2 regions of the Alicycliphilus sp. T452 genome follow, and region 1 is predicted to be linked to the other one. Evidence: riboswitches for the same ligand, from Rfam matches in the RefSeq annotation. Region 1 holds a riboswitch; the other holds the start of a gene.
The links. Region 1 has a riboswitch for cobalamin ahead of bluB (5,6-dimethylbenzimidazole synthase). Riboswitches for the same ligand answer to the same signal wherever they lie in the genome.

Region 1 (3,394 bases):
GCCAGCCGCCGCCGTGGCGGACGGCGGCGTGGCGGCCGTGCAGGCGCTGGCGCCCTCCTGGCCCGTGGGGGCGGACGGGGTGGCGCTGCTGGATGCCTGGACGCGGGAGGACGCGCAGCAGTGGCTGGCCCGGTCGCTGGCCACGCTGCGCGACTGGAAGACGGCCCAGCTGCGCCTGTGTGCCGGCCTGGGCTGGGCCGTGCTGCCGGGCAGCCTGGCCAACTTCTTCACGGCGCGCCCGCCGGCGGGCGACCTGCCGGGCGCGCTGCAGGCCTTGCGCGCCCAGGGCATCAAGCTGCGCGACTGCGCGTCGTTCGGCCTGCCCGGCCATGTGCGCCTGGGCGTGCTGGCGCCCGCCGCGCAGCAGGCGCTGGCCGCGGCGTGGCGACAATGCAGGGCATGAAGACCAAGACATTACCCGGCCCGGCGCGCTGCATCATGGTGCTGGGCACCAGCAGCGGCGCCGGCAAGAGCTGGCTGGCCACGGCGCTGTGCCGCCACTACAGCAACCAGGGCCTGAAGGTGGCGCCGTTCAAGGCGCAGAACATGAGCAACAACGCGCGCGTCGTCGCCACGCCCGCCGGGGGGCAGGGTGAGATCGGCAGCGCCCAGTATTTCCAGGCCCTGGCCGCGCGCGCCGTGCCGGACGTGCGCATGAACCCGCTGCTGCTCAAGCCCGAGGCCGACACGCACAGCCAGGTGGTGCTGCTGGGGCAGGTGAGCGAGCCGCTGTCGGCCATGCCCTGGCGCGGGCGCAGCGCGCGCGTGTGGCCGCAGATCGCCGCCGCGCTGGACGAACTGCGCGCCGGGAACGACGTGGTGGTCATCGAGGGCGCGGGCTCGCCGGCCGAGATCAACCTGCACGCCAGCGACATCGTGAACATGCGCGTGGCGCGGCACGCGGGCGCGCGCTGCCTGCTGGTGACCGACATCGACCGCGGCGGCGCCTTCGCGCACCTGTATGGCACCTGGGCACTGCTGCCCGAGGACGAGCGCGCGCTGATCCAGGGCTTCGTGCTGAACAAGTTCCGCGGCGACGCCAGCCTGCTCGCGCCCGCGCCGCAGCAGCTGCAGGAGCGCACCGGCGTGCCCACCGTGGCCACCATCCCCATGCGCTGGCAGCACGGCCTGCCAGAGGAGGACGGCGTGTTCGACGACCGCAGCACCACGCCTGGCGCCGTGCACACCACGGTGGCCGTCGTGGCCTACCCGCGCATCAGCAACCTCGACGAATTCCAGCCGCTCAAGAACGTGCCCGGCCTGCGCCTGCAATGGGTGCGCAGCCCGGCCGACGTCGCAGGGCTGCGGCCCGGCGACTGGATCGTGCTGCCCGGCTCCAAGGCCACGGCGGCCGACCTGGCCTGGCTGCGCGCGCAGGGGCTGGACGGCTCGATAGCCGCGCACGCGGCGCGGGGCGGCACCGTGCTCGGCGTGTGCGGCGGCCTGCAGATGCTGGGCGAGGCGCTGATCGACCCCGCCGGCATCGACGGCAACGCCCCCGGCCTGGGGCTGCTGCCGCTGGTCACCGTGTTCGAGCCCGCCAAAACCGTGCAGTGCACCAGCGCGGCCTTCGGGCCGCTGGCGGGCGCCTGGGCGCCGCTTTCGGGCGTGCGCGCCGCAGGCTACGAAATCCACCACGGCCAGACCGCCCAGCACCCGGCCATGGCCGCCAAGGGCGACGTGGCGCGCGAAGCCATGCCGGGCATCGCCTGGCAGAACCCGGCTGGCAACGTGCTCGGCGTGTACCTGCACGGCCTGTTCGAAGACCCGGCCGTGCTGAAGGCCCTCTTTGGCGCCCATGCTCCCACGCTCGACGCCGTGTTCGACGGGCTGGCCGATTGCATTGCCCGGCACATGGAGCCTGGCGTGCTGGACGCGCTGATCGCATAAGCGTTGCGCAGTGGGCGGCTGCTATCATCCCGCCCCTCAGGTGCCCAATGCCGCGATGGCAAAGGGAGAATCGGGAAGGCGGTGCGAATCCGCCGCGTGCCCAACGCTGTAAGGACGATGTCCCCCACGAAGTGCCACTGGCCGCCAAGGCCGGGAAGGCGTGGCGGGTCAGATGAATCCAAGCCAGAAGACCGGCCTGAACGTTCGTCATCGCGCTGCAAGGCCGGGCAGCGTGCTTCCTATTCAAGCACAGGGGACTGCCATGAATACCGCGCAGGCGCAAGCCACGCAGAGCGTTCACGCCTTCACGCAAGAGGCCCGTGACGCCATCTACCACACCATCTTTTCACGCCGCGACGTGCGCGGGCAGTTCCTGCCCACGCCGGTGCCCGACGAGGTGCTCAGCCGCATCCTCACCGCCGCGCACCATGCGCCCTCGGTGGGCTTCATGCAGCCCTGGAACTTCCTGGTGGTGCGGTCGCCCGAGACCAAGCGCCGCGTGCACGATGCCTTCGCCAAGGCGCATGCCGAAGCCGCCGGCATGTTCGAGGGCGGCAAGCGTGCGGCGTACCAAAAGCTCAAGCTCGAAGGCATCGTGGAGTCGCCCATCGGCATCTGCATCACCTGCGACCGTGAGCGCACCGGCCCCGTGGTGGTGGGCCGCACCCACATGAAGACCATGGACCTGTACAGCAGCGTCTGCGCCGTGCAGAACCTGTGGCTGGCCGCGCGCGCCGAAGGGCTGGGCGTGGGCTGGGTCAGCATCTTCCACCAGGCCGACCTGCAGCAGGCGCTGGGCATTCCCAAGGGCATCACCCCCATCGCCTACCTGTGCGTGGGCTACGTCAGCCACTTTCACGACAAGCCCGAGCTGGAAACCGCCGGCTGGCTGCCGCGCCTGCGCATGGAAGACCTCGTGTACTTCGAGCAATGGGGCCAGCGCGACGACCAGCAGCCGCTCCTCGCCCACTTGCGGCGCGACCAGGCGGCCGCGCAGCGCGCCCGCCACATCGCCCAAGCCTGATCTTGCCCGTAGCCAGGCGGCTACCCCACGCGCAGGCCCGCGCACGCGGGCCGCGCCGAACCCTCATCGAAAGTCGAGTACGTCATGAACGCCCCCCTGCCCACCCTTGCCGACCTCTGCGATCCGCAGCTCACCCAGGCCCTGCAGCACAAGCTGGACAACAAGACCAAGCCGCAGGGCTCGCTCAGCCGCCTGGAGCAACTCGCGCTGCGCATCGGCCAGATCCTGGGCACCGCATCGCCCCGGCTGGAGCAGCCCCAGATGGTTGTCTTTGCCGGCGACCACGGCCTGGCCGCGCGCGGTGTCTCGGCCTTCCCGAGCGACGTGACCTGGCAGATGGTGGAGAACTTCCTCGCCGGCGGCGCCGCCGTGAGCGTGCTGGCGCGCCAGCACGGCCTGGCGCTCACCGTGGTCGATTGCGGCGTGGCGCGCGACGTCGCCCCGCGCGAGGCCGCGCCCGGCCAGCCGCGCCTGCTGCTG
Region 2 (3,394 bases), on a different contig from region 1:
CGCTCGGCCCATTTCAGGCCCAGCTCCACGTTGCGGCTGGTCTCTGGGCGCAGCGTGTCGTCGCCATACATGCTGAAGCGCTGGTACAGCGTGGGCGCCTTGAAGGCCGTGCCCGCCGAGGCGGTGGCCCGCCAGTTGGGCGTGAAGGCGTAGCCGTAGGCGGCGCTGCCGGTGGTCTTGCCGCCGAACTCGCTGTCCTCGTCATGGCGCGCGTTCAGCTGCACCGTGTGCGCGCCCAGGCGCAGGCCCCAGCCCAGCGCCAGCGCGTTCTGGGCGCGGTCGCGCGTGCCGCTGGAGATGCTCGCGTTGGTCAGTTCATCCTCGCGCCGCTCCAGCGCCGCCGTGAACTGGTGCGCGCCCACGCGCAGTTCGTTGAAGAACAGGTAGCCGCGCTGCCGGGTGTCGGTGAAGTAGGCCGAGGGCTTGGTCTCGTAGCGGTCGCGCGAGTCGGTGACGGACAGGCGCGTCTTGTAGCTGCCGCTCCACTGCGCCTGCCAGTTCAGGCCTAGCCCCTGCAGGCGGTGCAGGCTGCGGTCGTCGGCGGTCTTGCTCACGTCGTAGCCGCTGTCGGTGTCGTTGTAGAGGAAGTTGCCCTCCAGGCGGTGCGCCGTATTGAGCTGCCAGCCCAGGCGGCCGCTGGCGGAGGTGCCCTGGTAGTCGTCGCGGTCGGGGTTGCCGTCCTTCTTGGCATTGAAGCCCTTGCTGGTCTCGCGCGCGATGCCCAGGGCGTAATCCACCGCGCCGCTGGCGCCGCTCACCCCGGCCTCGGCGCGGTAGGTGCCGTGCGTGCCCGCGCCCACGCCCACGTAGGGCGCCACGCCGGCCTCGCCCTTCCTGGTGAAGATCTGGACCACGCCGGCCACGGCATCGGAGCCGTAGATGGCGGCGGCGGGGCCGCGCAGCACCTCGATGCGCTCGATCTGCGCGAGCGGGATCGCCTCCCAGGTCGTGCCGCCCGAGCCGGCCTGCGAATCGACGCGCACGCCGTCGATGTAGACGGCGGTGAAGCGTGTCTCGGCGCCGCGCACGTACATGCTGGTGGTGCCGCCCAGGCCGCCGGAGCGGCTCATCTCGATGCCCGGCAGGCGCGCCAGCACGTCGCCCAGGGCAGCGGCTCCGCTTTGCTCGATGGCTTCACGGTCGACGATGGATACGTCGGCCAGGACATCGGTGAGCGGCTGCGCGGTGCGCGTGGCCGTGACCACGACATCACTCAGGACAGGGGCGGCGCCCTCCTGGGCCTGGACGGCGCAGGCGGCCAGGGCGGCCAGGGCGAGCGCGGAAGGACGCAATGCGCCAGCGCGAAGGAACGGATTCATCATAGGGAACCAGAGTCAGCAAAGTTACCCGTGCCAGCCTCCCCGCCAGCGTTGGGTGATACGGCCGCACGCGCCTTGGCGCGCACGACCACCATGTTGGCCGGTATCCGGGCTGGCGGAGCAGCTTTCATGGCCTTCCCAGGCGCTTGTTCAAGGCACCCAGTGGCATGTGCATGAAAGTGGAGCCGGCATGCGACTCATCCGCTGACCGTTGCGGGGGCAGCGCAGGCTCGGGGTGTGCTTCATGGCGAAGGCCCCCTCCCTGCTTCCCGTTGAACTGCGGCATGTGAACCACGCCGCGAGCACCAACGAGGCGATTTTATGCCCAATCGCACGCCGGTCCCTACAATTGGCGGCGTATGGACCACCCCCCTTCCCTCGACCAGATCGCCGAGCGTGTCGAACGGCTGCTGCTGCGCCACACAGAGCTGCAACGCACCAACGCCCTGCTCGCGCAACAGGTCTCGGCGCTCACGCAGGAGCGCGACTCCCTGAAGTCCCGCCTGCAGGCGGCCAGGGCGCGCGTGGATGCGCTGCTCGACCGCCTGCCTGCCACACCCGCTCCCGCAGCCCCCACCGAGACGAAAGACGCGCCATGAAGCAGATCGAGGTCCAGATCCTGCAGCAAAGCTATCTGCTGGCCTGCCCCGACGGCCATGAGTCGCGCCTGCTCGAAGCCGTGGAGCGCGTGGACACCGCCATGACGCGCATCCGCGATGCCGGCAAGGTTCGCGCGCGCGAGCGCATCGCCGTGCTGGCCGCGCTCAATCTGGCCTTCGAGATCGCCGACCGCGAAGCGGCCGAACTGGCCGCTGCCACGGCCCAGCGCAGCGCAGCGCCCGTCACGTCCGCCGCCACTGCGGGTGCCGGGGATGCCTCGCAATCCCCTGCGCAGGAGCTGCGCATACAGCAGTTGCTGCTGCGTCTGGACGAAGCCCTCGGCGACGACGGGCGGCTGTTGTAGCCGGCAGGCCCACGGCCGCCGGCCCCGGCCACAGCCATTACAATGAAACCGTCTGCGATGCTGGCGGGCTTTATATTTCCTTGAACCAATGCTCATTGAGCACGGGCTTGGTACATTGCCAGGTGAGCGTGATCATCTCGCGTCAGATGAACCCAACGCCTGGTTGCCCTCGCCCACCTGAACCCCCGGTTCAGGATGCCGGTCCGCTGGCATTCGCAGACACCTGTCTTCCCGCGCGCACCGCCTCTTGATTCAGCGTTTGGCGCGGCGACTGCGGCATACAGCCGCTTTGGCAACGCGCTTGGCCCCGGCCATGGGCTCCGCCATCCGGGCGCGAAAATCTGCCGCAGGCATGGCGGGCGCGCACAGGAACCCCTGGTAGCAATCGCAGCCCATGCCCTGCAGCGCCTTGCGCTGCGCCTGCGTCTCCACCCCTTCCGCGACCACGCCGATGCGCAGGGCCCGCCCCATGCTGACGATGGCCTGGACAATGGCGCAATCGCCCTCGTCGCCCGGCAGGCCGCCCACGAAGGATTTGTCGATCTTCAGCCGGTGGATAGTCAGTTTCTTCAGATAGGCCAGGCTGGAATACCCTGTTCCAAAATCGTCGATGGACAGGCCCACGCCCAGTCGCGTCAGGGCATCGAGCACCTGCTGCATGTCCTGGGCATCCTGCAGCAGGACGGTTTCCGTCAGCTCCAGTTCCAGCCAGCGCGCCGGCAGGCCGTACTGCGCCAGCAATGCAGAGATGCGCTCCACGAAGCCCGCCTGCCGGAACTCCAGCGCCGAGACGTTGACCGAAACCACCAGGGGCGTGCCGCTGCCCATCCAGTGGGCGGCCTCCCTGACGGCCTGCTCCATCACCCATGCACCCAGCGTGACGATGTAGCCAGACTCCTCCGCCAGCGGCACGAAGGTGCCCGGCGACACCACGCCGAACTCCGGATCCGTCCACCGCACCAGCGCCTCGGCCCCCACGATGCGCCCCGTCGCCATGTCCACCTGTGGCTGGTAGTGCACCGCCATGTGCCCATGGCCCAGCGCCTGGCGCATGGCATGCTCCATCTTCATGCGCGACAGCAGGTGTGCGTTCATCTGCGGCTGATAGAAG

Region 2: linked by a shared signal. The riboswitch ahead of ACX12L_RS19800 (TonB-dependent receptor domain-containing protein) and the one ahead of bluB (5,6-dimethylbenzimidazole synthase) in region 1 are both predicted to bind cobalamin.

Annotation. Positions count from the first base shown of each region.
Region 1 covers NZ_JBTNEH010000009.1:145,078-148,471, reverse strand. Annotated here, with positions in the region: gene ACX12L_RS10550 (aminotransferase class I/II-fold pyridoxal phosphate-dependent enzyme) at 1-403, shown strand, start outside; gene ACX12L_RS10545 (cobyric acid synthase) at 400-1,890, shown strand; cobalamin riboswitch at 1,912-2,104, shown strand; gene bluB (5,6-dimethylbenzimidazole synthase) at 2,153-2,914, shown strand; gene cobT (nicotinate-nucleotide--dimethylbenzimidazole phosphoribosyltransferase) at 2,999-3,394, shown strand, end outside.
Region 2 covers NZ_JBTNEH010000029.1:10,998-14,391, forward strand. Annotated here, with positions in the region: gene ACX12L_RS19800 (TonB-dependent receptor domain-containing protein) at 1-1,319, opposite strand, end outside; cobalamin riboswitch at 1,401-1,644, opposite strand; gene ACX12L_RS19805 (DUF904 domain-containing protein) at 1,679-1,918, shown strand; gene ACX12L_RS19810 (cell division protein ZapA) at 1,915-2,283, shown strand; gene ACX12L_RS19815 (sensor domain-containing protein) at 2,536-3,394, opposite strand, start outside.